4 regions of the Paraburkholderia pallida genome follow, and region 1 is predicted to be linked to each of the others. Evidence: riboswitches for the same ligand, from Rfam matches in the RefSeq annotation. Region 1 holds a riboswitch; each other region holds the start of a gene.

Region 1 (7,898 bases):
AAGGGCGAAGTCGCGCTCGAAGTGAAGCATTTGAACGCCGGTCCGCTCGTCAGGGACGTGAGCTTCACGCTGCACAAAGGCGAGATACTGGGCTTTGCCGGACTAATGGGCGCCGGCCGCACCGAGGTCGCGCGCGCCGTGTTCGGTGCGGACCCGATCGAATCGGGCGAGATCTTCGTGAAAGGCATGAAGGCGCCCATAAGAAAGCCGAGCGACGCCGTCGCGCGCAGCATCGGCTATCTCTCCGAGGACCGCAAGCGCTTTGGACTGGCGACTGGCATGGACGTCGAGTCGAATATCGTGATGTCCAACCTCGGCAAATTCCTTTCGCTGCGACTTTTTTTGCGTCGCATGCAGATACGCAAGACGGCGTCGCATTTCATCAATCTGCTCGCCATTCGCACGCCTTCCGCCACGCAACCGGTCCGGCTGCTATCCGGCGGCAACCAGCAGAAGATCGTCATTGCGAAGTGGCTCGAGCGCGATTGCGACGTGCTCTTTTTCGACGAGCCCACGCGCGGCATCGATGTTGGCGCCAAGAGCGAGATCTACAAGCTATTGCGCGCGCTCGCCGAGCAGGGCAAGGCGATCGTGATGATTTCATCGGAGCTGCCGGAGATTCTGCGCATGAGCGACCGGATCGTCGTGATGTGCGAAGGCCGCATCACCGGCGAACTCTCCGCTAGCGAGGCGACGCAGGAGCGCATCATGCATCTCGCGACGCAGCGTGAAGCCCTGCAAGCAGCATGAAAACGGCAAGAAAGTGGCATGAGCCTCGAGAGGTTGAATCCATGACATTGCAATCGGATACTGCGGCGCTGTCCAACCAGAAACGGCCGTCCGGCTTCAGGGCGCGCATTTTCTCGCCGACTGCGCTGCAAAAGCTGCTCGCGTTCGCCAGCCTGATCCTGATGCTGATCTTTTTCAGCTTCGCGTCGCCGGCGTTCATGCAGATCGACAACATCCTCGGCATCCTGCAGGCGACAGCCGTCAACGGCGTGCTGGCGATTGCCAGCACCTTCGTCATCATCACGGGCGGCATTGATCTCTCCGTCGGCACGTTGATGACCTTCACGGCCGTGATTTGCGGCGTGTTTCTCAGCTATTGGCATTTGCCGATGTGGACCGGCGTGCTCGCCGCGATCGGAACGGGCGCGCTGTGCGGATCCATTTCGGGCACGCTGACGGCCAAAATGAAGATCCCGCCGTTCATCGCCACGCTGGGCATGATGCTGCTGCTCAAGGGGCTGTCGCTCGTGGTCTCGGCTGACAAGCCCATCTATTTCACCGACACCGAAAACTTCTACATGATCTCGCAGGATTCGCTGATCGGCTATTTCCTGCCGAGCGTGCCCGTGCCGAACGCGGTGCTGATCCTGTTCCTGCTCGCCATCGTCAGCTCGATCACGCTCAACCGCACGGCGCTCGGCCGCTATACGTTCGCGCTGGGCAGCAATGAAGAGGCCGTGCGCCTTTCCGGCGTGAATGTCGACCGCTGGAAGATCGCGATTTACGCGCTCGGCGGCTCGATTTGCGGCATTGCAGGACTGCTTATCGCATCGCGTCTGAACTCGGCGCAGCCGGCGCTTGGCCAGGGATACGAACTGGAAGCCATCGCGGCCGTCGTGATCGGCGGTACGTCGCTGAGCGGGGGCTCGGGCACGATACTCGGCACCATCATCGGTGCTTTCATCATGAGCGTGCTGACCAATGGCTTGCGCATCATGTCGGTTGCGCAGGAGTGGCAGATCGTGGTGACGGGCCTCATCATCATCCTCGCTGTCTATGCGGATATCTTGCGGCGCAAGAGAAGCTGATGGTCCACCTCTGGAGGAGAAACCCCATGTTGAAAAGAAAACTCATTGGTGTCGTGATCGGAGTCGGCGCGCTAGTCGGGGTGACCGGTTCGACGTATGCCGAAGAGCCGTACATTCCGCTCATCTCGAAGGGCTTCCAGCATCAATTCTGGCAAGCGGTGAAAGCGGGCGCGGAGCAGTCGGCGAAGGAGCACAACGTCAGGATCACTTTCGAAGGCCCGGAAACGGAGGCGATGGTCGACAAGCAGATCGACATGCTCTCGGCCGCGCTCGCCAAGAAACCGCAGGCGCTCGGCATCGCCGCGCTCGACAGCAAGGCGGCCATTCCGCTGCTCAAGCGCGCGCAGGCCGAGAAGATACCCGTGATCGCATTCGACTCGGGCGTCGACAGCAACATTCCGCTGACGACGTGCGCAACGGATAACCTGGCCGCCGCCGCGCTCGCCGCCGACAAGATGGCGGAGATGATTGGCGATTCAGGCGAAGTCGGCGTGATCGTGCACGACCAGACCAGCCGCACCGGTATCGATCGCCGTGATGGCTTTCTCAACGAGATGAAGACGAAGCACCCGGGCATCAAGATCGTTTCCGTGCAGTACGGCGGCGGCGACCACCTGAAGTCGGCGGAAATCGCCAAGGCGATGATTCAGGCCAATCCGAACATCAAGGGCATTTTCGGCGCCAATGAAGGTTCGGCGGAAGGCGCGGCGATCGGCGTCAAGGAATCGGGCAAGAAGTTGGTGCTGATCGGCTATGACTCGGGCAAGGAGCAAAAGGACGACATCAACTCCGGCCTGATGGCGGGCGCGATCACGCAGAACCCGGTTGGCATTGGCAAGTGCGTCGTCGATTCCGCGGTGAAGGCGCTCAAGGGCGAGAAGCTGCCCAAGAAAGTCGACACGGGCTTTTACTGGTACGACAAGACGAATATGACCGATCCGAAGATCGCCGCGGTGCTTTACGACTGAGCGGGTGTGAAAGCGCGTCCTGAGGGGACGCTTCGACGCTGGGTAGGCCAGCGCCGAAGGCAAGTCCCCCGCGCTTGAGATGCTGCTCGACACGCGCCGCCGGACAGCCGCCACGCGGGCTGATCGCGATTGTGGCTCGGCGGCGCCCGATTTGCCGTTCTTGAAAAAAGATCACTCTGAGTGATCTTTTTTCGTTATTGCTATGCCGCCGGGTTGGCCGGCAGGTCGTCGTAGCCTTTCATCCGGTAGATCGCAAACGAAAGGAGCCACGCCAGAATGAACACGCCGATGATAATGAAGCCGAGATCATTGAAATTGTCGTTGAGCATGCCAATGACGTCCCAGAACGCACCTTTGAGGTTGAACTGGTCGCCAAGCAGGCCCAGCGTTTCGATGCCGCCGATCAGCACCGCAACGAGCACCGAGACCAGCGTGATCGTGAGGTTGTAATAGAGCTTGCGGATGGGGCGAACGAACGCCCAGTCGTACGCGCCGAGCATCAGCACGCCGTCGGTCGTGTCGACGAGCGACATGCCCGCGGCGAACAGCACGGGAAACACCAGCACGACCGACATCGACACGCCTTGCGCAGCCTGGCTCGCCGAAATGCCGAGCAGGCTCACCTCCGTTGCCGTATCGAAACCGAGGCCGAACAGGAAGCCGAGCGGCAGCATCCACAGCGGTCTCGACACCAGACGGAACAGCGGCCGGAACAGCCGCGCCAGCAGCCCGCGGCTGTTGAGCAGCAGATCGAGATCGTCGTTGCTATAGGGCTCGCCGCGCCGCACCTTGCCGAACGCGCGCCACACGCCGCGCAGGATCACGATGTTCATCGCGGCGATCAGAAAGAGAAACAGCGCGGACACGCTCGTGGAAATGACGCCGCCAATGTCCTTCCAGGCCTCGACACGGCTTTCGAGCGCGGCGGCCGTCGCGGCCACGGCTGCCGCCACGATCAGCACCACGGCGGAGTGCCCGAGCGCGAAGAAGAAGCCGACGGTCACGGGCCGCTGGCCATCTTGCATCAGCTTGCGCGTGACGTTGTCGATGGCGGCGATATGGTCGGCGTCCACGGCGTGACGCAGTCCGAAACCATAGGCGAGCAGGCCGGTGCTCAAGAGCAGCGGGTGCGCATGGAACGCGATGAAGGCCCAGATCCAGGCGCCGATATTGAAGGCTGCGAGAACGACGTAAATGCCGGCGACGCGGCGGCGAAGCGTTCCTTGCACGGGAACGGTTTCGATAACAGTGGACATGAGACAGATCCTGAGGTCGGGCTGTCCTTGCAACGGGCGACCGCTTGCGGCGGTGCTTGCGCGCCGGGACACCCCGCCCGTTGCGGCTGCTTGGACCTCGGTCGATGGCAGGTCTCCTGGCTCGCGGGTCGCCGTCTCGTGCCGGCCTTCCCGGTTTCCCAGTGGCCTCCTTCGGCACGGACTCGCCGCTCACAGTTGCGGGGGCAGCCGCAGACTGAAGGCATGTGCCTCTACTGCGTTCCCTTTTCATCCCGTCGCCGGGAACCATCAGCGCGCAAGCGTAACGGCCGCCTACCCGGCGCGTCAACCGTAAGACGAAAACCGGCGCGAACAAATCGCTATTCCCTTCGCATTCCATACGAATAGCTTACGAAATGAATTGCATGCCTGTGATGGCCAATGCGTTCGCGATTCCGCGAGGGAGGCTGATCCCGCCTATCAGACGACCCTGCCTGTCTGGCGCGGGCGTTGCGTGCCATAATTCGGCGTCTCCACTCCACTTGCTCACCTGCGCGCGCCATGTTCCGCGTCCGTCTCCAGAAGCTCGGCAGCCTGCTTGGATTGCTTGCAATCCTGATGGCCACGCTCGCGCCGACGGTTTCGCAGGTGCTGGCGTCGCATCAGCAGTTGAGCAACGCGCTCGCCACCTATTGCACGGTGGAGAGCGCCGCCGATCCGGCGGGCCACGACAGCCAGCCGGCCCATTCGGCGATGCCGCACTGGCAAGCCTGCGCATACTGCGGGCTCCTCGCCCACGTGCCCGCGCTCACCGGCGGCGCGATCGCGCTTGCCGTCATGCTGCTGGTCGTGCGTGTAGCCGCGCCGCAGGCGTGGGCCGAAGTTCGCGCCGCCTTCGTTCACACCGCGGCGCAACCCCGGGCGCCTCCCGTTTTCTCCTGATTCGTCGTGCTATCAACCGGGTGCCGCATTGCGCAACGCGCAGGCGGCCGCTGCTCGCGCACGCACGCGACGGCCACCCACGACAACTGGAGAAAACAACATGCTCAACCTTTTCAGGCAACAGGCGGCGCCCGTGCGCGCCGCGCTCTTTGCCGCGGGCGCAATCGCGTCTCTTTCGGCGTCCTCCACCGCATCCGCTCACGCGGTCGTCGGCGACCGGGTCTTTCCGGCGACGATGGCCGTCGACGATCCCGGCGTCGGCGATGAATTCAACCTGCAGTACAGCCACATCAAGACGCCCGACAGCAACGGCAACGACATGAACGTCAACACGGTGTCGTACGAGTGGGACAAGCTGATCACGAAGAATCTCGCGTTCAGCATCGCGAGCGACTATGTGGGCCAGAACTCGCCGGACGGCAACGCGAAGGGCTGGGATGACGTGACCCTCGGCGCCAAGTACCTCGTCTATGCGAACCCGGAGCACGAGTTCATGGCATCGGTCGGGCTGCTCGCCACGATCGGCGGCACCGGCGCCAAATCGATCGGAAGCTCGTTTTCGACATTCACCCCGACCGCCTATTTCGGCAAGGGCTTCGGCGACTTGCCCGCATCGCTCGGCTACCTGCGCCCGTTCGCCATCACCGGCACGATCGGCCCGAACCTGACGACGGCCTCGTCGGACCAGGGGCCGAACTCGCTGGGCTGGGGCTTGACGCTGCAGTACAGCATTCCCTACCTGCAGCAGCAGGTGAAGGACCTCGGACTGCCTCAGCCGTTCGCCAACCTGATTCCGGTCGTCGAATTCCCGATGAGCACCTGCACGGCGGGTGCATGCGCGGGTCAGACGACGGGCACGATCAACCCGGGCCTGCTCTGGACGAACCGCTACGGGCAGTTCGGCGTCGAGGCACAGATACCCGTCAATCACGCGTCGGGCACGCATACGGGTATCCTGGTGCAAGCTCATCTCTACTTTGACGACATGTTCCCGAACTCGCTCGGCAAGCCGCTGTTCTGACCCAGGAGGACGCTACTCATGAAACTGCACACGACCACACGCGGCGCCGTTGCCGCCATTCTGATCGCTGCCTGCCAGCTCGCGCACGCGCATGCCTACCCGACCCATCAGGCGCCTGGGGCCGGCTCGACCGTCCCGGCTTCGCAGAAGGAGGTCGCGATCGACTTCGACGACGGGCTCGAACCCGCGTTCAGCTCGATTACCGTCACGGACGCGAAGGGCAGTGCCGTCACCAGCGGCAAGGCCGTTGTCGACCCGTCGAACAAGAAGCACATGTCCGTTGGGCTCAATCCCCTGACGCCGGGTGTCTATACGGTCAAGTGGGTTGCCGTGGCCGATGACGGGCACCGCACGCAGGGGCACTACACCTTTACGGTGAAGTGACCGTGGAGCCGCTCGTCGCCGTGCAGATCGCCGTGGCGGCCCTGCAGAATCTGCTGTTCGCGATGGCGGCCGGCTCCCTCGCGTGCGCCTTGATGGGCAAGCGCAGCGGCATCGCTGCGTCCGCCGCGCTGCGCAGCGGGCAGGCGGGTCTTGCGATCGTGCTGACGCTCACGGCACTCGCGTACCTCTGGCTGCAGGCGGCCGTGATGAGCGGCTCGCCACTGGCCGGGGCAGGGCCGGCGGTCACTGCCGTGCTCACGCAATCGCACTATGGCGTCGCGTGGTCCGTTGGATTCATTGGCGCGGTGCTGGCGGTGTTGAGCCGCCTCTCGGACCGTCGGGGCCTGCCGCTGTTTGCTGCCGGCCTCATCGCGTGGGTCGCGGGAAAGGCTGCGGCCAGTCATGCAGCCGATGCGGGCGACTTCTCGGCGCGAGAGCTCATCCACGTCGTGCATCTTTGCGCCACGGCGCTGTGGGCCGGCAGTGTGATCGTGGCCGGCCTGCTGGCGCGGCGTCTGTGGCGCGTCGCGAGCGCGACGGCGGTGCAGCGCGCGGCGTTTTGCGCGGCGTTGTCCCATCTCGCGACAGCCGCGCTCGTGATCGTGCTCGTCACAGGCTTCTATAACGTCGTGCAGGATACGGCGCATGCCGACGCGCCGCTCGTTCACACGCCGTGGGGCCATATACTGGCGGCCAAGCTCGCCTGCGTTGCGCTCGCAATCGCATTGGGCGGCTGGAACCGCATGGCGGTCCTGCCCGTGCTGCGCACACGCGCGGAAGAAAACGACCCGGCATACGGCGCTGCACAGCAGCGCTTCGACACGCTGCTGGCGATCGAGGCGGTTGCCATGGTTGCCGTGCTGGTGCTCGCGGCGGTGCTGGGCCATACCGCGCCCGGCGGCGGCTAGCATTTGCGCGCCGCGCAAGCCGCGGCCACCGAGCGTGAACGGCGTTTGCATCGGCGTCAGCATCCGTGGCTTGCGTCGAGTCCGCGTGTGCCTCAGAACGCGTAGCGCAAGCCAGCAAAGATGCTGCGCCCCTCGCCCGGATAGAAGATCGCCGTCGAAGCCGTGCGCGCGTCGGCAACGGTGCTGATGTCGCTCACGTAGCGCTCGTTCGTGAGATTGCGCGCGTCGATATAGACCGACAGGCCGTTGCGGAAGTCCCATCCCGCCTGCACGCCGAGCAGGGTGTAGCCGGGCACGCGCAGCGTGTTGGCGTCGTCGGCCCAGGCGCCCGCGGGCACCCAGTCCACCGACGCCGAGATATGGAAGCCATCGGGCCGGGAATAGCCGAGCGCGGCACGCACGACATTGACGGGCACGCCGGCGATGCGGTTCGAGCCGTATTGCGGGTCGTCCTTGAAGCGGAAGTCGCTCAGGTTCCACAGGCCCGAGAGCGTGATCTTGTCGCCCGCGCCGCGCCGCGCAATGTCGCGCAGCAGATCGACCGATACGCCTGCCTCGATGCCTTGCAGCACGGTCTTGTTGGCGTTGAAGGTCGAGGCGGGAATATTCGGGTCGGTCGTGTATTGCAGCAACTGGTCGCGCAC
Region 2 (7,898 bases), on a different contig from region 1:
GTGCGGGCTGGCGAATGCGTGGGCGAGCCGTCGAGCGAATATATTTGAGCGCGACAAACGCGTGTACATGCCACTGGTTCTGGATATACCCCACGGCGCGCGGAGCGCCGCCGGATGAATGAGCCCTTAGTCACTCCGGCGAGTAGCAAGTGATGGCAGACGCCCCGGAGCCGCTCCGATCAAAGTCGAGTGGTGAACTGCGTCACACTGGCGGTTTGAGCGGCTTTCTTTTGCCTACTTTTCTTTGCCGCGGCAAAGAAAAGTAGGTGCCGCCCCGCACAGGGGCGACGCTTGCGGCCCGCCGCGAAAACAAGTTACCGCGCAAAACCGCAATAAACCACCCCAATTTCCAAGAAATCAAATTTTCAAAAAAAAACTTACCGCTTAGACGCGCCATAAAGCGTCGACTCAGCAAACCCCTCAGCAGCAAGCACGCGCCCGACAATAATCAGCGCCGTGCGCTCGATATCAGTACTCTGAACCTTAACCACAATATCCGCGAGCGTACCGGTCACGCGTTCCTCATCCGGCCAGCTCGCGCGATAAATCACGGCCACCGGACAATCATCCCCATAATGCGGCCGCAATTCCTCCACAATACGCGCGATATGACGCACACCCAGGTGAATAGCCATCGTCGCACGATGTCGCGCCAGGTCACCTAGCGCCTCACCCTCAGGCATCGACGTCTTCGTCGCATAGCGAGTAAGAATCAGCGTCTGCGAAATACCGGGCAGCGTAAGCTCGCTACCAAGCGCCGCTGCGCACGCTGCTGTCGCAGTCACGCCCGGCACAACCTCATAAGGAATCCCAAGCTCGCGCAGCCGACGAATCTGCTCACCAATCGCACCATAAAGCGACGGATCACCCGAATGCACACGCGCAACATTGTGGCCCAAAGCGTGCGCGCTCTCCAGCAGCGCGACAATCTCATCGAGCGTCAGCGGCGCAGTATCCACCACCTGGTGCGCGCAATGCCCCTCGAGCACGGCAGGCGGCACGAGCGATCCCGCATACAGAATCACGGGACAACTGCGCACGAGGCGCTGCCCTTTCACGGTGATCAGCTCAGGGTCGCCCGGCCCCGCGCCGATGAAGAAAACAGTCATGCGTTGAAACTCCGCTGAATGGGTCAGATGTGCTGCACCACGTTGCCAAGCACGTCGATCACGTCTTGCACCGTGGTGAATTCCCGTTGCGCTGGCGGCAGCGCGGGCCGCCGCATCATCACCACGGGCAAGCCCAGCTCGCGTGCGATGGCGAGCTTTGCCTCGGTGGCGTCACCACCGCTGTTCTTGCTCACGATCACATCGAAACGCCCCGCCTCGCAAAGCATGCGCTCGCCCTCGAGCGTGAACGGCCCGCGCGCGTCGATCACGCCTGCACGCGCGTGTCCCGCGTGTGCGTCCAGGCAGCGTACCGTCCAATGCTGATGCATGGGAACCTCGTCGAGATGCGCGAGCGGTTCGCGTCCGAGCGTGAAAAGCACGCGCGAAAACGGCGCGATAGCTTCGATCACGCCCGCCCAGCCGTCCACCATGCGCCAGTCGTCGCCACGCTGCGGCTGCCACGGCGCGCGGCGCAACGCCCAGTACGGCACTTGTGCCGCCGCGCTCGCGCGCGCCGCGTTCGCGCTGATCTGCGCCGCGTAGGGATGCGTGGCGTCGAGCACCAGCGCGATGCGCTCTTCGGCGAGATAGCGCGCGAGGCCCTCCGCGCCGCCGAAGCCGCCCACGCGCACGGCACACGCCAGATCGGCGGGCACGCGGCCGAGGCCCGCAAGGCTGTACACATGCTCAGGCCCAAGCGCACGGGCAATGCGCAAGGCGTCGCCGGTGCCGCCCAGCAGCAGAATGCGCGCCGTCATGGCTTCACGGCTTCGTAAAGCGTGACGGGCAGCGCCTGGCGCCACGTATCGAAGCGCCCGAGGGGCTCGGCTTCGCCAACCCCGATCCGCGTGAGCGTGCCGCCGTGCTGCGCGCGCCATGCCACGAGTGCCGCCTCGCTCTGCACGGTCACGGCGTTCGCTACGAGGCGGCCACCGGATTTGAGGCGCGCCCAGCAGGTTTCGAGCACGCCCGGCACAGTCACGCCGCCGCCGATGAACACGGCGTCGGGCGCGGCAAGACCGTCGAGTGCGTCGGGCGCGCGGCCCGCCACGAGTTGCAGCGCCGGCACGCCGAGCGCGTTGCGGTTGTGTTCGATGAAGCGCTGACGCTCGCCGTTCGATTCGATGGCGATCGCGCGGCATGCCGGATGAGCGCGCATCCACTCGATGCCGATCGAGCCGCTGCCCGCGCCCACGTCCCAGAGCAGCGCGCCAGGCGTGGGCGCGAGGCGCGCGAGCGTGAGTGCGCGCACGTCGCGCTTGGTGAGCTGGCCGTCGTGCAGATAAGCGTCGTCGGGTAAGCCGGGCGTAAGTGTCCATGCGCGCGCCGGTGCCTCGCCATTGGCCTCGCATTCGAACGCGACGAGGTTGAGCGCGGCGGTTTCATCGGCATGCCATGCGTCGGCGCGGCCTTCGATGCGCCGCTCGAGTGAGCCGCCCAGGTGCTCGAACACCGTGAGCCGCGTCGCGCCGTAGCCTTGTGCCGAGAGTAGCGCCGCGAGCGCCGCGGGCGTGCGCCCATCGGCGCTCAGCGCAAGCACGCGCGAGCCCGCGTAGAGATGACGCCAGAGCCCGGCGAGCGGCCGGCCGACCAGCGAGACCACGGCCGTCTCCTGGAGCGCCCAGCCGAGGCGCGCCGCCGCGAGCGAGAGCGACGATGGCGCAGGCAGCACGTCCATCTCGCCCGGCGCCACGTGACGCGCGAGCGTCGCGCCCACACCGTAGAACATGGGGTCGCCGCTCGCGAGCACGCAGACGCGCTCGTGCGTGGCGCGCAGCGCGAGCAGCGGCTCGACGCTGAACGGCTGCGGCCAGGGCTCGCGGCGCGCCTGCATGCGCGCGGGCAGCATCGCCAGATGGCGCGCGCCGCCCGCCACCGCCGCCGCCGCGAAGAGCGCGCGCCGCGCCTCGCGCCCGAGCCCCGCGTATCCGTCTTCGCCTATGCCGATCACCGTCAGCCACGCCCGCCTGCCCTGCATCCGCTCTCCGTTTCGCATTGCACGCGGGCCGCACTGAATCGCGGAAACGCGCTGGAAAACGGGCATAATACCGCTTCCGCCGGCGCCTGAAGGGCGAAAGCTCGAAGGCAGCTTTGCATGAGCCCGGAGTCAGCGCGTTGCATGGGGTTGGAGTCAGTGCTGAAGCACTAACTCCAACCGACAGCTGAAGCGCTCACTCCGGATCGCAACAAGGGAACACAGCGAAGCTGTGGCCGCCCCCGCGACTGTGAGCAGCGAGACCGCATCCATCCAGGCCACTGGTTTTACCGGGAAGGCCGATGCGGTTGACGACCTGCGAGCCAGGAGACCTGCCGGCCGAAAGTTTGTTCGCGCGCGTCCAAAGCCTGGCGGGGTGTACCGGCTTCGATCGCAGCGCGCGGACGTTTTCGCGTTGTCGCGCTCCCGCATGGCGCCCCGCAATCGCCGCTTCGCAGCGCGGTCGCGGCGGCATGCCCGAGCGCGCGATGCATGCACGGTGTCCCTTGAATCACGACTCGAAGCCCGCTTTGGCTCCTGCTGCGCTGGCCGCGGCCCGCCGTTCGGCGTGCCCGGGTCTCGTGCGCGTGGTCGCGGCGCGCGACGGCGGACTGTGCCGCATCCGCCTTGCGGGCGGCGCGCTCACGGCCGCGCAGGCGCATGCGATCGCCGAGGCCGCGCTCACCCATGCGAGCGGCACGCTCGAGTTGACCAACCGCGCGAATGTGCAGGTGCGCGGCGTGCGCGCGGGCAGCGAGACAGCACTCACCGAGGCGCTAGTGGCGGCGGGTCTGGGGCCAAACGCATCGGCGCACGCGCACGGCGACCTCTGCGCCGCCGACGAATTGCGCAATCTGATGCTGAGCCCGCTGGCCGGACTCGATCCCGACGCGCTCATCGACACCACCACGCTCGCCGCGCCCATCGTCTCGATGCTGCAGAGCGAGCCGCGATTCGCGGCGCTCTCGCCCAAGTTCGCGCTGCTGCTCGACGGCGGCGAGCGTCTCGCGGCGCTCGATCATCCGCATGACATCTGGCTCGCGGCCGCGCGCAACGCAGATGACGTGCGCTTCGTATTCGGCCTCGCCGGCTGCGTTGGCGACGGTGCGCTCGGCGGCGTTGCATCCGCACACGCGCCCGCGCTCATTCGCGCGCTGCTGCATGCGTTCCTCGACTTCGCGGAGCCCGGCCAGACGCGCATGCGCGAAGTGCTCGCATCGCACGATGCCGATGCGATGCTCCAACGCGCACTTCATCACGCCGATTTCCCCATCGCGTGCAACGATGCGGGAAATGAAACGGCATTGCAGGCATGGCGACGCGAGCCAGTCGACCTCTCGTTGCGCCTCGGTGCACATGCACTCGACGGACTCGCCATCGCTCACGCGGACGCCAAGGGCTACGCCGGCTGCCAGCCGCCGCTCGCACGGCTCGATGCCGCGACGTTGCACGCGCTCGCCACGCTTGCGGAAGAACACGGCGACGCGACGCTGCGCGTCACGCCCTGGCAAGGCGCGATCTTGCCGAACGTGGCGCAACGCGCCATGCCAGAAGTGCTCGACCGCCTGCGCGCGCTCGGCCTCGTGTGCGATAGCGCCGACCCGCTCGCGCGCACGATCGCCTGCACGGGCTCGGCCGGCTGTGCGAAGAGCCGAGCCGATACCAAGGCCGACGCGCTGCGTCTCGCCGCGCAGCTGCCGCCCGGTGTGCATGTGCACTTGAGCGGCTGCGAACGCTCGTGCGCGGCCGCGCATCAAGCACCGTTTACGCTGCTCGCCGCCACGCCCGGCCACTATGACCTTTACGAGCGCGACCCAGCCGCCGCCCCTTTCGGGCGCCTGGTCGCGCGCAACCTGACGATTGAAGCCGCCGCGCGCACCCTCGCGCAGCGGCCCCGGAGCACCCCCGATGTCTGACTACATTCGCGACGGCCAGGCGATCTATTGCGAGTCGTTCGCGACGATCCGCGCCGAAGCCGATCTCTCGCACATTCCCGCCGACCTAGAAAAGCTGGCCGTGCGCGTGATCCACGCCTGCGGCATGGTCGACGTGGCCGCCGACCTGGCGTTCTCGCCCGGCGCGGGCCGCGCCGGCCGCACGGCGCTCGCAAACGGCGCGCCCATCCTCTGCGACGCGAAGATGGTCGCCTTCGGCATCACGCGCGCGCGCCTGCCTGCCAGCAACGCCGTGATCTGCACGCTCGACGACCCCGCCGTGCCCGGCCTCGCGCGCGAGCTCGGCAACACGCGCTCGGCCGCCGCGCTCGAGCTGTGGCGCGAACACCTCGAAGGCAGCGTGGTCGCCATCGGCAATGCGCCCACCGCACTGTTTCACCTGCTCGACATGATCGCGGCCGGCGCGCCGCGCCCCGCGCTGATCCTCGGCATGCCGGTGGGCTTCGTCGGCGCCGCCGAGTCCAAGGCCCTGCTCGCCACCGCCGCGCACGGTGTGCCGTTCGTGGCCGTGCACGGGCGGCGCGGCGGCAGCGCCATGGCCGCCGCCGCCGTCAACGCACTTGCTTCGGAGATCGAATAAATGTCCATCAAAGGCCGTCTTCACGGCATCGGCGTTGGCCCCGGCGACCCCGAGCTGCTCACGCTCAAGGCGCTGCGCCTCCTGAAGGCCGCGCCCGTGGTCGCGTACTTCGTCGCCAAAGGCAAGAAAGGCAACGCGTTCGGCATCGTGGAAGACCACCTGCACGCGCAGCAGGAACGCCTGCCGCTCGTGTACCCGGTGACGACCGAAGCGCTCGAGCCGCCGCTCTCGTACGAGGCGATCATCGCCGACTTCTACGACGGCGCCGCGCAAGTCGTTGCCGGCCATCTCGATGCGGGCCGCGACGTGGCAGTGATCTGCGAAGGCGATCCGTTCTTCTACGGCTCGTACATGTACCTGCACGACCGCCTCTCCGAGCGCTACGAAACCGAAGTGGTGCCGGGCGTATGCTCGATGCTCGGCGGCGCGGCCGTGCTGGGCGTGCCGCTCGTCTACCGCAACCAGAGCCTCGCAGTGCTCTCAGGCGTGCTGCCCGAGGACGAACTGCGCCGCCGCCTCGCCGACGCGGACGCCGCCGTCATCATGAAACTGGGCCGCAACTTCGAGAAGGTGCGCCGCGTGCTCGCCGATCTCGGCCTCGCGCAGCGCGCGCTGTATGTCGAGCGCGCGACCATGGCGAACCAGCGCATCGTACCGCTCGACGAGGTCGATCCGATGGCGTCGCCGTACTTCTCGCTGCTCGTCGTGCCGGGGGAAAAATGGCAAGCCTGATGCCGCCCGCGATCGTCGTGCTCGGCCCCGGCGCGCTCGCGACCGCGCAGCGCGTGAAAGCGCTCTATGCAGGCGCGCAGATTCACGCCTTGCAGGAACGCGCGCAAGGCGATGTCGCGTTCAGTGGATTGAGCGAGCACTTGCGCGAGCTGTATCGGCGCGGCACGCCCATCGTCGCGCTGTGCGCGGCCGGCATCGTGATTCGCTGCCTCGCGCCGCTGCTCACGAGCAAGAGCGTGGAGCCGCCCGTGCTCGCGCTGGCCGAGGACGGCAGCGCCGTCGTGCCGTTGCTCGGCGGCCTTACCGGCGTGAACGTCATGGCGCGCGAGATTGGCGCGGCGCTCGAAACCGCGCCCGCGATCACCACGAGCGGCGAATTGCGCTTCGGCACGTGCCTGCTCAATCCGCCCGAAGGCTATGCGCTTTCGAGCCTCGCGCAAGGCAAGCGCTTCGTCTCCGATCTGCTCGCGGGCGAGGCCACGCGCATCGACGGCGCTGCGCCCTGGCTCGAGACCGTGAACCTGCCGCGCGACCCGGCGGCGCGCCATGCGATCCGCGTGAGCCCGCACGCCTGGGACGGCAATCCCGAGCATCTCGTGATTCATCCGCGCAGCGTGGTCGCGGCGGCCAGCGTGGCGCCTGCGCTGCTCGCCGAACATGTGCGCGAGGCACTGAGCGCGAACGGCATCGCGCAAGAGGCGCTCGCGGCGCTCGTCGCCCCGGCCGCGCGCATGGGCGAGGCCGCGTTCGAGCAGGCGGCGCGCGCATTGGGCGTGCCGCTGCGATTTACCGGTGCCGGCGATGCCGTCGACGCGGCCCATGCTGCTGAAATCACGAGTCCCGCCAAAGCCGCCGACTCGGCCGGTGCGGCTCGCGATCAAGCCGACAATAGTGCGAACGCCAGCGCCGCCGCCCTGCTCGACGCGCTCGCACTGCCTGCATCCGCGCAGCGCTTCGCCGCCGAACACGGCATCGCGCTGAGCGTCGCGCATGAACCCATCGACGCGCACACGCTCGGCGAGGCCCGCGGCAAGCTCACGGTGCTGGGCCTCGGGCCGGGCCGCGCCGACCTCCTCACGCCCATGGCGCGCGCCGCGCTCGACGAGGCCACCGATATCGTCGGCTATGCGACTTACGTGGAGATGGCGGGCCCGTTGCGCCCGGGGCAAGTGCGCCACGCCACCGACAACCGCGAAGAACTGCAGCGCGCGCGCCATGCGTTCGAGCTCGCGAGCGCGGGGCGGCGTGTGGCCGTGGTGTCGTCGGGCGACCCCGGCGTGTTCGCGATGGCCGCCGCCGTGCTGGAGGCGCTCGAAGCCTCGGACGAGCCGCGCTGGCACCGCGTCGAGCTCGAGATCGTGCCCGGCGTCTCGGCGGCGCTCGCCACGGCGGCGCGCGTTGGCGCGCCGCTTGGCCACGACTTCTGCATGCTCTCGCTCTCGGACAACCTCAAGCCGTGGAGCGTGATCGAAAAGCGCCTGCGCCACGCCGCGCTCGCCGATCTCGCGATGGCCTTCTACAACCCGATTTCGCGCGCGCGGCCCTGG
Region 3 (7,898 bases), on a different contig from region 1:
GAACGCAATCGCGCCGAAGGTCTGCGCCATCGAATTCGCGCCGATCGCGGCGGCCACCGGCACGCCGAATTTCGCGGCGAGATCGGCGCTGCTGGGCGTGCCGTCGAAGAGGCCCATCACGCCTTCGATCAGGATGAGATCCGCTTGCGAAGCCGCTTGCGCGAGCAAAGCGCGGCACCCCGCTTCACCCACCATCCACAAGTCGAGCGACATCACGGGGGCGCCGCTCGCGCGCTCGAGGATCATCGGATCGAGAAAGTCCGGGCCGGTCTTGAACACGCGCACGCGCCGTCCCATGCGCCGGTGCAGGCGCGCGAGGCCCGCGGTCAGCGTGGTCTTGCCCTGGCCCGATGCCGGCGCGCTGATGAAGAGCGCGGGGCAGGCGAGCGCGGCTGCCGTTGCTGCGATCGCTGCCATCGCGTCAGAACTCCACGCCCTTTTGCGCCTTCACGCCTTGCTCGCGGTACGGATGCTTCACGAGCCGCATTTCGGTGACGAGGTCGGCGGCTTCGATCAGCGCATCGGGCGCGTGACGGCCCGTGACCACGACGTGCTGCATGGCGCCGCGCGCGGTGAGCACGCCGAGCACTTCGTCGAGCGGCAGGTACTCGTACTTGAGCACCGTGTTGAGCTCGTCGAGGATCACCATGCCGTATTCGCCGCTCTCGATCATGCGCTTCGCGGCGTCCCAGCCCTTGCGCGCGGTGGCGATGTCGGCGTCGCGATTCTGCGTGTTCCAGGTGTAGCCGTCACCCATCGTGATGAAGTCGCAGTGCGCGATGGTGCCGAGGAAATCGCGCTCGGACGTATGCAGCGCACCCTTGATGAACTGCACCACGCCGAGCTTCATGCCATGGCCCAGCACGCGCACGGCCATGCCGAACGCCGCCGTGCTCTTGCCCTTGCCGTTGCCGGTGTTGACGATGAGCAGGCCCTTTTCGTGCGTCGCGGCGGCCTGCTTCTTTTCGTGGCCTTCGCGGCGGCGCTCGGTCATGCGTTGGTGCGATTCGGGATCGGTTTTCATCGTCGCGGGTGTGTCCTGTGTTGCGGTCTTCGTCGCGGTTCTTCGTGCGGTTCGGGCCGGGAATGTTGTTTCGATTGCGGCGCGCTGTGGTGCGTTACTGTGCGCGCCTGCAGCGTGTCCGATTCATGCGGTGGCTTGTGCGCCGGTTTGGGTGTCTTCCTGTGACGCCTCGGCGAAAGCCGCGATCGCGACGGTCACGCCGTCGAGCGCGAGCTTGCCGCGCACGAGCGGGCCGCCTCGTGCGGCGAGCCGTGCACACGGCTCGCATACGCCCTCCACGCCAAAGCGCGCATACGCCGCCACGCTAACCGCGGACTGCACGCCCATGGCGTTCACGCTTTCGCGCGCGAAGGCCTGCAACGGCAGCGCATGCCTGGCGCAGAACGCGAGCAGGGCGGCTTCCGCGGCTTTCGCGTCGAGCGTGGCCACGGCCTTCACGCTTGCCAGCGGCCAGGCGCCGAGCGCCACATGCACGGCCGCCTCCACCTGCGCGAGCGTCACGCCGCTGCGGCAGCCGAGACCCAGCGCGAGCGGCGCTGGATTGTGCACTGATGCCGGGGCGGCGGGCAAGGCGTCGGGGAGCAGGGAGCGGTTCACGGGAATGCGCGAGTTCGAAGGCGTGGCGTGCGCAGAGCAGGACGCATTGCCTGGCATGGCCGCCAGGGCGTGCATGCGATGCGCTCCGGATGCGCGCATACGATAGCACACGCATTCCGGCCTTCGCGCACGGGCCGCGGCGCGCCAAGGGTAAAACCGGAGCGCACGCAAAGGGCTCTGCGCAGGCCATGCACGGGCCACGCGAGCGGCCGCTGCGCGCTTCCTGCAACGCACTCGCCGGTTGACGCGAGTGCGGCCCACGCCTACACTCGCACGCACTCTGGTGCTCGCGTGCGCTTACGTTCTGCACGCGGTTAAACGGGAATCAGGGAGCCATCCCGCCACGGGCATGGCCAACCTGAACTGCACCCGCAACGGTACAACGAGCGCGTCGGCCGCAAGGTCGATGCAAGCCGCTTCAAAGCATGCATGGCATGTGTGATGCCACTGCGCAGGCGGGCCGCGAGGCCTGCCGCGCGGGAAGGTGGAGCGGCGCTTCGTCAGTCCGGATACCGGCCAGATACGAGGGACGCGCGCTGCGGGGTTGCGGCGCCGGGTCCATGATTTCCATGCGTCAGCCGGGCTTCGCTCGTCGCGCGTCTTTGCGTTTCACCGTTGTGCAAGCCTCGCGGCACGCCACGCTTCGCCTTCGCGCAGCCTTGCTGCCGGTGCGCCTTGCGTGGGCCGGCAGGCGCGCGCGGTGCAGGCCGCGCCGTGTTTGACGGCGCCAGGCAAGGACGTGCGCGCGAGCGTTACGCGGCGCATCCCACCTGCGGCCGCGAGCCGAAGGAGCACTTCATGCAAACGCAGCACATGCGCAAGATCCCCGTCACCATCGTCACGGGCTTTCTGGGCAGCGGCAAGACCACGCTGCTGCGGCACATCCTCCAGCACGCGGGCGGGCTGCGCGTTGCCGTGATCGTCAACGAGTTCGGCGAGCTCGGCATCGACGGCGAGATCCTGCGCGGTTGCGGCATCGGCTGCGACGAGGACGGCAACGAAAAGGCCGGCGCGCTCTACGAGCTCGCCAACGGCTGCCTGTGCTGCACCGTGCAGGAAGAGTTCTTTCCGGTGATGGAGCAACTGCTCGAACGCCGCGGCGAGATCGATCACGTGCTGATCGAGACCTCGGGCCTCGCGCTGCCCAAGCCGCTCGTGCAGGCCTTCAACTGGCCGTCGATCCGCAACGCGTTCACCGTTGACGCGGTCGTGACCGTGGTCGACGGTCCCGCCGCCGCGAGCGGCCAGTTCGCGGAGAACCCGCAGGCCGTCGATGCGCAGCGCAAGGCCGATCCGAATCTCGATCACGAGTCGCCGCTGCACGAGCTGTTCGAAGATCAGCTCTCGGCGGCCGACCTCGTCATCCTCAACAAGACCGATCTCATCGACGCCGCGGCGCAGGAAGCGCTCATCGAAGACCTGCGCGAGGAGTTGCCGCCGCAAGTGAAGATCGTGCGCGCCCAGCATGGCCAGCTCGATCTGCACACGCTGCTCGGCCTGGAGGCGGCTTCGGAGGAGAGCATCCATCTGCGCCACGACCATCACGGTTCCGCCGACGATCCCGACCATCATCACGATGACTTCGACTCGGTCGTCGTGCAGGGCAGCGCGAGCTCGCGCGAGGCCGCGATCGAGGCGCTGCAAAAGCTCGTGGACGCGCACACGATCTATCGCGTGAAGGGTTTCGCCGCGCTGCCGGGCGCGCCGATGCGCCTCGTGATTCAAGGCGTGGGCCGCCGCTTCGACAGCTACTTCGACCGCAGCTGGAATGCTGAGGAAAGCGCGGCGCAGCCGCTCGTGAGCCGCTTCGTGCTGATTGGCGAGGATCTCGACGCGGCGGTGCTGCAACGCGCGTTCGATGCCGCGCTCGCTTCGGTGCAGACCGCGCCGGCGCAATGAGCGTGCGTATGCACTCGAACTTGCACGTACTGACTCACTGATACACAGAAGCACGCGAGAACGCCATGCATTTGCTGCGCACCACGCCGGGCGGCTTCGTCGACGACACGCAGGGCGTCGTCCGCATCGACCAGCAGCCTGCCGAGATCGTCGTGCTCAGTTCCGCCGACACGACGCTCGCCCTGCTCGCGAGCGTCGTGCCGCGCCTGCCCGCGGGCTTCCCGAGCGTGCGGCTCGCGAACGTCACGTATCTGCGCCAGCCCGCCTCGGTGGACTTTTATGTCGACGATGTCCTGCAGCATGCGCGCGTGGTCGTCGTCGATCATCTGGGCGGCGAGACGTACTGGCCTTACGGCATCGAACAGGTCGTCACGCTCGCGCAAAAGCGCGGGCAACTGCTCGCGATGTTTTCGGGCGACTTGCAGGAAGATCCGAACCTGATCGCGAAGAGCCGCGCCGAGCCCGAGTTCTGCCGGCTGTTGTGGCGCTATCTGCGCGAAGGCGGCGCGGCCAACGCCGAAGGCTTTTTGCGCGCGCTCGCGTGGCAGGCCTTCAAGTGGGGCAGCGAACCCGCGCCGCCCGTGGTGTTGCCCGCCGCCGCGCTGTATCACCCGCAGCGCGATATCGCGACCATCGACGACTGGCGCGCGCGCTGGCAGCCGGGCGCACCCGTGGTGGCGATCCTGTTTTACAAGGCGCATTTGCAGGCCGCCAACACGGCCGCATTCGATGCGCTCATCGACGCGCTGGCCGAACGCGGCATCAATCCGCTGCCGCTCGCCATCACGTCGCTCAAGGACGCGCTGAGCCGCGACGTGCTCGACCGCCTCGCGCTCGAGCACGATGTCTCGCTCGTGCTCAACACCACCGCGTTCGCGGCCTCGTCGCTCGACGACCCCGAAACACTCGCGATCGCGGGCGATGCGCCCGTGCTCCAGGTGATCCTGAGTGGCGGTAACCGCGACGACTGGGTCAACGACAATCACGGCCTCAATTCGCGCGACATCGCCATGCATATCGCGCTGCCCGAAGTCGATGGCCGCGTGATCACGCGCGCGATCAGTTTCAAGGGCCTCGCGTACCACTGCAAGGCGACCCAGGTGGACGTGGTCCGCTATCAGCCCGATGCGGAGCGCGTGGCGTTCGTCGCGGAGCTCGCGCGGCGCTGGTGCAGGCTGCGCCAGTTGCCGAATGCGCAGAAGAAGCTCGCACTCGTGCTCGCGAACTATCCGATGAGCGAAGGGCGCATCGGCAATGGCGTGGGGCTCGATACGCCGGCATCGGTCGTGGGGATACTGCGCATGCTGCGCGACGAGGGCTATCGCGTCGCCGATCTGCCCGAGGACGGCGAGGCGCTCATGCACACGCTCACGCAGGGCGTGACCAACGATCCCGATACGCGCGCGCTGCGTCCCGCGTGGCAGAGCCTCGCGCTCGACGACTACCGCAAGCGTTTTGCGCAATTGCCCGTGGAGGCGCAGAACGCGCTCATCGCGCGCTGGGGCACGCCCGAGCAGGACCCCACGGTGCGCCGAGGCCGCTTCATGATCGCGGGCTGGCGCTGCGGCCAGGTGTTCGTCGGCATCCAGCCCTCGCGCTCGCGTGGCGACGACAGCTACGCGAACTATCACGATGCCGAGCTCGTGCCGCCCCACGCGTATCTCGCGTTCTACTTCTGGCTGCGCGACACCTTCGGCATCGATGCGATCGCGCACGTCGGCAAGCACGGCAATCTCGAATGGCTGCCGGGCAAGAGCGTGGCGCTTGCCGAGTCCTGCTGGCCCGACATGGTGCTCGGGCCGCTGCCGCATCTGTACCCGTTCATCGTCAACGACCCGGGCGAGGGGAGCCAGGCAAAGCGCCGCGCGCAGGCCGTGATCGTCGATCACCTGATGCCGCCGCTCACGCGCGCGGAGAACTACGGCCCGCTGCAGGATCTCGAACGCCAGGTCGATGAGTATTACGAAGCAATTATGGTCGACCCGCGCCGGGCCAGGCTGTTGCGCAAGACGATACTCGCGACGATCATCGAGCATCGCCTGCACGAGGAGCTGAGCATCGCGGCACCGCAGGATCAGCAGGCCGAGGACGAACTGCTTACGCGCGCCGACGCGTATCTTTGCGAATTGAAAGAAGCGCAGATTCGCGACGGCTTGCACACCTTCGGCATTTCGCCGCAAGGCGTGCAGCGGCGCGACACGCTGCTCGCGCTGGGACGCTATCCGTGCGGCGACGGGCAGGGCGCGAACGCGGGCCTCATCGACGCGCTCGCGCGCGATCTCGGCATCGACCATTTGCTCGATCCGGCAAGCGTCGACTGGGCCGCGCCATGGACTGGGCCGCGGCCCGCGCTGCTTGCGCAGGCGAGCGACGCGCCGTGGCGCCACGCGGGCGATACGCGCGAGCGGCTCGAGGCGCTGGCGGCGTCATGGCTCGCTGGCGTTTGCGACGGCAAGCCGGGTGCGCTCGAAGAAGCCATGCAAGACTTGCCGCACGCGGCGCGCGTCATCGCGCGCCTGCGCGACGACGTGCTGCCGCGCCTCGACGCCTGCGGGCCCGAGGAATTGCGCCAGTTCCGCCGTGGCCTCGAGGGCCGCTTCGTGCCGCCCGGCCCGAGCGGCTCGCCCTCGCGCGGCCGCCCCGATGTGCTGCCCACGGGGCGCAACTTCTATTCGGTCGATACGCGCGCGGTGCCCACGCAAGCGGCATGGTCGCTCGGCATGAAGTCGGCGCAGCAACTCATCGAGCGCCATCTGCAGGAGCACGGCGACTATCCGCGCGCGGTCGGCCTTTCCGTATGGGGCACGGCGACGATGCGCACGGGCGGCGACGACATCGCCCAGGCGCTCGCGCTGATTGGCGCGCGCCCGAAATGGGCGGCGGGCAGCCAGCGCGTGATCGACTTCGAGATCATGCCGGTGGAGGCGCTCGACCGTCCGCGCATCGACGTCACCTTGCGCGTCTCGGGCTTCTTTCGCGACGGCTTTCCCAATGTGATGCATCTGTTCGATGCCGCCGTGCAGGCCGTGGCCGACCTCGACGAGCCCGAGCATCTGAATCCGCTGCGCGCGCGTATCTTGCGCGAGCGCGATGCGCTCGTGGCCAAAGGCATGGACGCGGACGAAGCGCGCCTCCGCGCGGGCTGGCGCGTGTTCAGCGCGCGCCCCGGCGCCTATGGCGCGGGGCTGCAATCGATGATCGATCATCGCCAATGGCAGACCGATGCCGATCTCGCGCAGGCGTACGAAGCCTGGGGCGGCTATGCGTATGCACAGAAGAGCGCCGGCGACGAGGCGCGCGATGCATTCCGCGCGCGCCTGGCCAGCATCGATGTCGTGCTGCAGAACCAGGACAACCGCGAGCACGACCTGCTCGACTCGAACGACTACTACCAGTTCCAGGGCGGCATGGCCGCGGCGGCGCGGCACTTCTCGCAGGCGCAGCCGAGCCTCTATCATGCCGATCACAGCAATCCCGCCGCGCCGCGCATCCGGCCGCTGCACGAGGAAATTGCGCGCGTGGTCCGTTCGCGCGTGGTGAACCCGAAGTGGCTCGAAGGCGTGAAGCGCCACGGCTACAAGGGCGCGGCCGAGATGGCGGCCACCGTCGATTATCTGTTCGGCTATGACGCGACCGCGCGCGTGGTGGGCGACCATCAATATGCGCTGGTCGCAGACGCCTATGTGCACGACGACGACACGCGCGCCTTCTTGCAGCGCCACAACCCGCACGCCTTGCATGCTATTTGCGAGCGGTTGGTCGAAGCGATGCAGCGCGGCCTGTGGCAACAGCCCGGCGAGCATCGCGCGCAACTCGAACACCGCCTGCTCGAAGCCGGGCAGCATCTGGAGGCATCCTGACCATGAGCGAAGCGCGCGTGCGAGCCGCATTTCCCTTTACGGCGCTGGTCGGCCAGGCGCCGCTGCAGCGCGCGTTGCTGCTGGCGGCCGTCGATCCGGCGATTGGCGGCGTGCTCGTGAGCGGGCCGCGCGGCACGGCCAAATCGACGGCGGCGCGCGCGCTCGCCGCGCTGCTGCCCGATGGCGCGTTCGTCACGCTGCCGCTTGGCGCGAGCGAAGAGAAGCTGATCGGCACGCTCGACCTCGAAGCGGCGCTGCGCGAGAGCGCGGTGCGCTTCTCGCCGGGCCTTCTCGCGCGCGCGCACGGCGGCGTGCTCTACGTGGACGAAGTCAACCTGCTGCCCGACGCGCTCGTCGATGCGTTGCTCGACGCGGCCGCGAGCGGCGTGAATACGGTCGAGCGCGACGGCGTCTCGCACACGCACGAGGCGCGCTTCGTGCTGGTGGGGACGATGAATCCCGAGGAAGGCGAACTGCGCCCGCAGTTGTTGGATCGCTTCGGGTTGACGGTCGAACTG
Region 4 (7,898 bases), 500 kb from region 1:
CACACGCACGCCCAGATGCGCGGCGCGGCGCGAGAGCTTGATGGTGTCGTCGACGTAACGGGGAAACGCGATGCCGATCAGGAGGTCGTCGCTGCCGGCGCCGAAGAGCCGGCGCGCGGCGTGCGTCGGGCCACCGATGGTGGACAGCGTCTGCACGTTGTCGAGGTAGGGCAGCAGCGCGAGCTCCATGAGTCCCGCCAGAAATGCGCTCGTGCCGGAGCCCACGATAAAGACACGCCGCGCCTTCATGATGGCGTCGACGGCGGCGGCCGCCGCGGCGCTGTCGATCGACTGGCGCGAAGCACGGAGGTTGACTTCGGCCTGCTCAAGCGAGGCGCCGAACAGCTCGGCGCCGCTCGTAGGCGACTCCTGCGCCGTGCGCAGCCGCTCGACCGGCGCGAGCGTGGCCTCGAAGCCGCGCACGAGCGCCTCGCGAAACGCGGGATAGCCGTCGAAGCCCAGCGCGCGCGCGAAGCGGTTGGCCGTGGCCACCGAGGCGCCCACGGCGTGCGCGAGCTCGTCGATGCGCATGGTCGCCGACTGGAACAGATTGGCGAGCACATACTCGGCCATGCGCCGATGGCCAGGCGTGAGGTCCGGCATCGCCGCGTTCAGGCGCGCGACGATTTCGGCATCAGGTGAATCGGACGTCAGCGGATGGGGTGACCGTGCGGCCATGGGGAACCTGGGCGTGTCAGCATAACGATGTAAATATAATTACACGCCAGCCCTCATCTGAAAATTCGTTTTCATCGAGACAAGGGTTTATCCCAGGTAAGCCATTCGTAAAAACGCCCGGGTTCCTCATCGGAACACCGGGCGTCTGGACATCTTCGCAACACCTTCAAAGCACTTTCACGAACGCGCGTCGGGCGCGCTCAGTTGGGGCTCACAGCGAGCTGCAGCGGCTCACAGCGCGGCGGCCACGGCCTTGCCCACGTCGGCCGTCTTCGCTGCACCGCCCATGTCCGGCGTGCGCGGGCCTTCCACGAGCACCTTCTCGATTGCCTGCATGATCGCGTCGTGGGCGGCCTTGAACTGCTCGTCGCCGTTGCCGAGGAAGTCGAGCATCATCGCGCCCGACCAGATCATCGCGATCGGGTTGGCGATTTCCTTGCCGAAGATGTCGGGCGCCGAGCCGTGTACCGGCTCGAACAGCGACGGGAACTTGCGCTCCGGGTTCAGGTTCGCCGATGCCGCGAGGCCGATCGTGCCCGTGCAGGCGGGGCCGAGGTCGGAAAGGATGTCGCCGAACAGGTTCGATGCCACCACCACGTCGAAGCGGTCCGGCTGCAGCACGAAGCGCGCGCAGAGGATGTCGATGTGCTGTTTGTCCCACTTCACGTCCGGGTAGGCTTCGCCCATCGCGGCCACGCGCTCGTCCCAGTAGGGCATGCTGATCGAGATGCCGTTGGACTTCGTGGCGGCCGTGAGCTTCTTGCGGCCGCGCTGGTTCGCGAGCTCGAACGCGTATTTCAGGATGCGGTCCACGCCTTGGCGCGTGAACACCGACTCCTGCAGCACGAATTCGCGGTCCGTGCCCTCGAACATCTTGCCGCCCACCGAGCTGTACTCGCCCTCGGTGTTCTCGCGCACCACGAAGAAGTCGATGTCGCCGGGCTTGCGGTTGGCGAGCGGGCACGGCACGCCGGGCAGCAGGCGCACGGGGCGCAGGTTCACGTACTGGTCGAATTCGCGGCGGAACTTGAGGAGCGAGCCCCACAGCGAGATGTGATCGGGCACCTTGTCGGGCCAGCCCACGGCGCCGAAGTAAATGGCGTCGAAGCCCTTGAGCGTAGCGAACCAGTCGTCGGGCATCATCTTGCCGTGCTCGAGATAGTAGTCGCAGCTCGCCCAGTCGAAGTGCGTGAATTCGATCTTCAGGCCGAACTTCGCGGCCGCCGCCTCCACCACGCGCACGCCCTCGGGCATCACTTCCAGGCCGATGCCGTCGCCGGGAATCGCCGCGATCTTGAAGGTCTTGCTCATGTCTCGTTCTCCGTTGCCTGGCACGCCTGGATTGGCGCGCTCTCCGTGACTGCAAGGATGCCTCAAAGGAGGCTGGAGATAAGCCCCCGACGTGTGGAGACATTGAACACGAAATGTGAATAATCGGGGGGCATGGCTGGGGCGGCCAGCTGCGCCCTTTCAAGCGAGGCTTGGCTGCTTGTCTGGCAGGACGGCTCTGAGTATTTAATCTGAAATCTTGTTTTCGCGGTGGTCCGCGAGCGTTGCCCCTGTGCGGGGCGGCACCTACTTTTCTTTGCAGCCGCAAAGAAAAGTAGGCAAAAGAAAGCGGCTCAAACCGCTAGTGTGACGCCGTCCCCCTCTGCCCTGTATATCGGAGCGGCTCCGGGGCATCCGTCACCCCGCACACTCCGCCTTAGTGACAAGGGGCTCATTCTTCCCGCCACGCGCTACGCACGGGCGGAAGGGGCTGCAAGGAAAACCGGGTGGGCTGCCTGACGAATACGCGGGAGTGCTGCCGCCTAATATGTTGAATTCCTACTAATGCGCAAAAGCGCCTCCATGTAAATCCACTGGAGTCCTACCGATTTTCGAGAGTGCTTCCATGAAAATACGCTGGAGCCCTACGAGTACGCGTACATCCCCATGGTTTTGGAAATGCCCTACGGCGCGCGCAGCGCCGCCGGATGGATGAACCCTTAGTCACTCCGGCGAGTAGCAAGTGGTGGCAGACGCCCCGGAGCCGCTCCGCTATAAGGCGAGTGGGGGACTGCGTCACACTGGCGGTTTGAGCGGCTTTCTTTTGCCTACTTTTCTTTGCCGCGGCAAAGAAAAGTAGGTGCCGCCCCGCACAGGGGCAACGCCTGCGGCCCGCCGCGAATACAAGTTAAGGCCAACGCGCCAAAAAACCCACACCAAACCAGCGTGCGACGAGCCGCACAGGCTCAAAGAACATTTTCGCAACGCCCAATCCGCAATGAGTTGACGCGCGCAAGGCGCGCCCCTTACCCTTGCGCCCTGATGGTTCCCGGCGACGGGATCAAAAGGGAACGCAGTGGGCGCACATGCGCCACGAGTCTGCGGCTGCCCCCGCAACTGTGAGCGGCGAGTCCATGCCGAACGTGCCACTGGGAAACCGGGAAGGCCGGCAAGGGGCGTCGACCCGCGAGCCAGGAGACCTGCCATCGACCGAGGTCCAAGCAGCCGCAAGGGGCGGGGTGTCCCGAAGCGCCAGCACCGCATGCATGCGGTCGCCCGTTGCATGGACAGCCCGACCTCAGGATCAGTCGCATGTCCACCACCATGATTGAAACGGTTCCCGCGCAGAGAACCCGCCGCCGCGTTGCCGGCACTTACCCGATTTCCGGCCCTGCCAACCAAGATGTCCGCCGGACCACGCTGCGCCCACTCGCGGCCGCCTGCGCCTTCGCTGCATGCGCATGGCACGGCGCGTACGCCGCCGACGGCGCGCCACCGGCGCCGCTATCGCCCGCCGAAGCTTCCAGCACTTCAGCCACTTCCGCCGACGACACCGGCACCACGCTGCCGAACATTCTCGTGGTGGGCGACACGCAACATCTGCCGCAATCGTTCGACCAGCGCTACGCGAGCACCCAGGTGCTCACACGCGAGGACCTCGACCGCCTCTCGCCCGCCGACCCGAGCATCACGCAGGCGCTCGCGACGCTGCCGGGCGTGACCGTCTCGCAGAGCGGCGGTCCGGGCTCGCTGACCTCGGTGAGCATTCGCGGCTCGGCGGGCAATCAGGTCGCGGTCTTCATCGACGGCATTCGCGTGGGCTCCGTCACGACCGGCGAGGCCGAGTGGGCCGATCTGCCAACGGAGGCGTTCGACCGCGTCGAGGTGATCTCGGGCCCGGCCGCCGCCTCGTTCGGCGCGGACGCCGTGGGCGGCGTCGTGCAACTTTTCACGCGTCACGCGTCGAACCTGCCGAATCAGACGACGGTTTCGTTCGGCGGCGGGTCCAACAAGACCTTCGACACGCAGTTGCGCACCTCCGGCACCGTGCCATCGACGGGACCGCTCGCGGCGCTTGGCGGCCTCACCTACTCGCTCGGGCTGCACGACTACAACACGGCAGGCATCGACGCGACACGCCCCTGGGCCTACGGCCACGAGGACGGCCGCAATCCGTATCACGCGCAGGACGTGAATGGGCGGCTCGGCTACGCGCGCGACAACTGGTCGATTTCCACGTTCGCGCTGTATCACCGCTCCGATCTTTCCTATGACAATGCGGGCGGCAACGACCGGCAAGCCGATTATCAATTGACGACCGGCGTCGCGTTCCACCTCGACATCACGCCGTTTACGCAATTCGACCAGTCCGTGGGTTACGCAACCGATCGGCAATTCATCTACTCGAACGATCCCACGATACCGACTGACGAATTCAACTCGACGCGTTTTTCCACCTCGACCTCGATCACGCATCAGGAGACCGGCCACACGCTGTTCGGGCTGCCGCTTTCGGGCGAAACCAAGCTCGCCTACGACTTCTCGCGCGAGCTGGCATTTCTGCCCGTCGATGTCCCGAGCGGCCTGCCCGCACGCAACGACTCCGCCGTCTCGCTGCACCAGTCCACCACCCTTGGCGACGTGACGCTGTTCCTCGCCGGGCGCCACGAGATCGTCCAGGGGCAGAGCGTCAATACCGGCAACGCCGCGCTCTCGTGGGCGATCACGCCGGTCTACACGGCGCGCGTTTCGTACGGCAACGCATTCCGCCTGCCGACGTTCAACGACCTCTATTACCCGGGCTACGCGAACCCCAATCTCCAGCCCGAGCGCAGCGACAGCGTCGAGGCGGCGCTCGACGCCAACACGTCGTTCGGCACCTTCACGGCGGCGATATACGACACCCGCGTGCACGACCTGATTACCTACGATTCGCAGACCTTTCTGCCGGTGAACGTCGGGCGGGCGCACATCCAGGGGATCGACCTCTCGTACAAGGGCACGCTCGGCAAGTCCACGCCCGTGAGTCTCGCGGTCGGCATTCTGAATCCGCAGGACGTGACCGACCAGACCTGGCTGAACCGCCGCCCGCGGCAGACCGTGAGCCTCAGCGTCGACCACACGTGGGACGAATTCAATCTCCATGCATTGAGCACCGGCGTCTCGCTGCTCTACGGCGGCTCGACCTATGACGATCAATTCAATACGCTCTATTTACCGTCGTATACAACGGTGAGCCTGCGAGCCTCGTATAAGGTGAATACGCACCTGATGCTGTCCGCCTCGCTATCGAATCTGTTCAACCGGCAATACATGACTGCCTACGGCTATAACACGCTGGGCCGGACGGCATTCGGGAAACTCACTTATACGTTCTGATGCCAGGCGGTGCGCCGCTCGCGCGGCGCACCGCCTGCACTCACGAAATCCACTCGGCGTGCAGTTTCTCGGTCTCGCCCAGATAGTCGAGCACCCAGCGCAGCACGGGTGGCGTTTTCTGGCCGTACCATGCAACGCAGCATGGGCTAGGCGTCTTGGGATGCGCGATCGCCTTCTCGATCAGGCGGCCGGACTCGACGAAGGGCCGCGCGAGATGCACGGGCATATAGCCGACGCCAAGCCCTTCCACGAAACAGTTGATGGCGCGCTGCCAGTCCGGCACCACGAGCCGCCGCTGGCCGGGCAGCAGCCAGGTGTCGCGGCGCGGAATTTCGCGCGAGGTATCTTCCAGACAAATCGCCGGAAACGTGGCGAGCACCTCATTGGTCAGCGGCGACTGGGCAGCGGCGAGCGGATGATTCGGACTCACGAGAAACGCCCACTCGATCGCCCCCATGTCGCGAAAGCAGAATTCCCCGCCAACGGGCACCGCCGTCGTCGCACCGATCGCAATATCGGCGCGCCCCGTGGCGAGCGCCTCCCACACGCCGTTGAACACCTCGATGCGCACGATCAGCTCCACGTTGTCGAAGTGCCGGTAAAAATCGGCCATCAACGCGTTGATGCGATGACTCGACACGATATTGTCTAACGCAATGGAAAGACTCGGCTGCCAGCCATTGGCCACGCGCAGCGTTTCGCGGCGAATTTCCTCTATTTTGTTCAGGACGCCCCGCGCTTCGTTCACGAAATGCTGCCCGGCTTCGGTGGGCACCACGTTGCGATGCAAGCGCCGGAATAGCACGACGCCCAGTTCCTCTTCAATGTTGCGCACCGCGTAACTCACGGCCGAGGGCACCCGGTGCAGCGTCCTGGCTGCGGCGGTAAAGCTGCCGGTTCGCGCGATCAGCTCGATGAGCTGGAGCGACTCGATAGACAGCACTTCACGTCTCCTTGCTGTGAATTCCTTTGAAGGCACGCGTGAAAATATACCGTTTCACGTTCGATCCGCGCAGATCGATACTGTTACGGGCAGTATTTGAACAACAACGCGGTTTTTAGAGCGGAGGAATTATGGCAAACAACGTAATTGGACTTGGCGCCATCGCGGCGCTCGGTGGCTGCGCGGTCGCCCTGCAAGGGCAATTCATGGGGCTCATGGCAAAGAGCATTGGCACGACCGGCGGCATTTTCGTGAATTACATCAGTGGCGCCGTGCTGGCGATCGTGCTGCTGGCCGCGGCTCAAGGCGGGAGCCTCAAGGCGTGGACCGAGGTGCCGTGGTATGCGCTTTCGGCAGGCGCACTCGGTCTCGTCATTGCAGGATCGATCGGTTATACCGCTTCGCGTCTCGGGCTCACGACGGCGTTTACCATCATCGTGGCCACGCAATTCGCCGTGTCGGTCATGCTCGATCACTTCGGCTGGCTTGGCGCCACCGCACGCCCGCTCGAAATGACGCGCGTCCTGGGCGTGGGCGCAATCATTACCGGTGTCTGGCTGACCTCGAAATGAGAGCAAGGCCGGCTGAAATAATCAGGCCCGCCATTGCAAAAATGTAAAGCGAGGATTCTTGAACGGCCGCGATGAAAAACGTCGGCGGCGAATGCTTTGCGGTGAAAACCGTAGCCGGCGTTGCGCCGCTCCTCGTGGGAATCAGCGCAACGCCGGCTGTGGCCAGGCGGCTTTATCGGGCCGCCGGATCAAACACGCTTCTATCAGGCTGCGGCCGGTGCCGGTGCAGCAGGAGCCGGCGCTGCGGCGGCACGTGCCTTGCGTGCAACCGTCTTGCGCGGCGCAGCGGCCTTCTTCGCGGGTACGCCTTTCTTGCGACCGCGCTTGGCCGCGACGGGCGTGGCGGCACGACCGGCCGTGGTCTTTTTCGCGGTGGCGGTTTTTGCGCCGGCCTTTTTCGCAGCCGCGGCCTTCTTCGCGCCGGCGGTTTTAGCCGATGCCGCCTTGGGCGCCGCGCCTGCCTCGATCAGGAATTTCGAACGGTCTTTGACGTCGCGAATCCAGGCCGGCGCACGGCCGCGCCCGGTCCAGGTTGCGCCGGTTTTCGGATCGGCGTATTTCGGCGCGACCGGATGCGCATTGGGATGCAGCGCTTTTGCTGCGCCATTTGCAGCCTTGGCGCCCGGCTTCCGGCCACGCCTTTTCCCGACGAAGCTCTCGATATCGGCAAGGTTCAAACCGTGCTTGTGCATCAGATCGCGAATTTTTGCGAGCCCGATGGACGATTGCTTTTCGGCAATCGCTTCCGCCTGTTTCTGCAGCTTTGCGATCTTTTGCGTGATCGCGTCCAACGTAACCATACTCTTTCTCCCTGTCAGGAATTCACCCCCAAGCAACCGTTTAAACTTCGTTTGCATGTCGAAGTTTGGCTTGGCCCATTTAGGCAATGCCGTCATGGCACATACAATTATGTACGCAAAACGGCAATACATGCAAATTGGCTGCTATTAGCGTGCGCATTCGCAGATCAATCGCGACGATTTCGAAGCCGAATTCTTCCGAATCCTTTCATTCGATGACACGAGTCGAGGCGATTGCCGGAACCCGATCCGCACGCG

What was found. Region 1 has a riboswitch for cobalamin ahead of E1956_RS34245 (HoxN/HupN/NixA family nickel/cobalt transporter). Riboswitches for the same ligand answer to the same signal wherever they lie in the genome.
Region 2: another riboswitch for cobalamin. It lies ahead of cobG (precorrin-3B synthase); the one in region 1 lies ahead of E1956_RS34245 (HoxN/HupN/NixA family nickel/cobalt transporter).
Region 3: another riboswitch for cobalamin. It lies ahead of cobW (cobalamin biosynthesis protein CobW); the one in region 1 lies ahead of E1956_RS34245 (HoxN/HupN/NixA family nickel/cobalt transporter).
Region 4: another riboswitch for cobalamin. It lies ahead of E1956_RS32130 (TonB-dependent receptor domain-containing protein); the one in region 1 lies ahead of E1956_RS34245 (HoxN/HupN/NixA family nickel/cobalt transporter).

What each region holds. Positions count from the first base shown of each region.
Region 1 covers NZ_CP038150.1:1,748,323-1,756,220, forward strand. Annotated here, with positions in the region: gene E1956_RS34230 (sugar ABC transporter ATP-binding protein) at 1-750, shown strand, start outside; gene E1956_RS34235 (ABC transporter permease) at 792-1,817, shown strand; gene E1956_RS34240 (ABC transporter substrate-binding protein) at 1,844-2,785, shown strand; gene E1956_RS34245 (HoxN/HupN/NixA family nickel/cobalt transporter) at 2,986-4,041, opposite strand; cobalamin riboswitch at 4,131-4,324, opposite strand; gene E1956_RS34250 (DUF2946 domain-containing protein) at 4,561-4,941, shown strand; gene E1956_RS34255 (transporter family protein) at 5,042-5,962, shown strand; gene E1956_RS34260 (copper resistance CopC family protein) at 5,981-6,346, shown strand; gene E1956_RS34265 (CopD family protein) at 6,349-7,254, shown strand; gene E1956_RS34270 (TonB-dependent receptor family protein) at 7,347-7,898, opposite strand, start outside.
Region 2 covers NZ_CP038149.1:1,639,078-1,646,975, forward strand. Annotated here, with positions in the region: gene cobM (precorrin-4 C(11)-methyltransferase) at 378-1,109, opposite strand; gene E1956_RS22500 (cobalt-precorrin-6A reductase) at 1,133-1,867, opposite strand; gene cbiE (precorrin-6y C5,15-methyltransferase (decarboxylating) subunit CbiE) at 1,864-3,087, opposite strand; cobalamin riboswitch at 3,256-3,438, shown strand; gene cobG (precorrin-3B synthase) at 3,573-5,000, shown strand; gene E1956_RS22515 (precorrin-8X methylmutase) at 4,993-5,619, shown strand; gene E1956_RS22520 (precorrin-2 C(20)-methyltransferase) at 5,620-6,351, shown strand; gene cobJ (precorrin-3B C(17)-methyltransferase) at 6,339-7,898, shown strand, end outside.
Region 3 covers NZ_CP038149.1:1,649,571-1,657,468, reverse strand. Annotated here, with positions in the region: gene E1956_RS22565 (cobyrinate a,c-diamide synthase) at 1-417, opposite strand, end outside; gene cobO (cob(I)yrinic acid a,c-diamide adenosyltransferase) at 422-1,024, opposite strand; gene E1956_RS22555 (cobalamin biosynthesis protein) at 1,148-1,696, opposite strand; cobalamin riboswitch at 1,886-2,156, shown strand; gene cobW (cobalamin biosynthesis protein CobW) at 2,420-3,520, shown strand; gene cobN (cobaltochelatase subunit CobN) at 3,586-7,380, shown strand; gene E1956_RS22540 (magnesium chelatase ATPase subunit I) at 7,383-7,898, shown strand, end outside.
Region 4 covers NZ_CP038150.1:1,248,153-1,256,050, forward strand. Annotated here, with positions in the region: gene E1956_RS32120 (MurR/RpiR family transcriptional regulator) at 1-678, opposite strand, end outside; gene E1956_RS32125 (tartrate dehydrogenase) at 910-1,989, opposite strand; cobalamin riboswitch at 2,973-3,168, shown strand; gene E1956_RS32130 (TonB-dependent receptor domain-containing protein) at 3,259-5,325, shown strand; gene punR (DNA-binding transcriptional activator PunR) at 5,366-6,268, opposite strand; gene E1956_RS32140 (DMT family transporter) at 6,400-6,840, shown strand; gene E1956_RS47510 (H-NS histone family protein) at 7,044-7,736, opposite strand.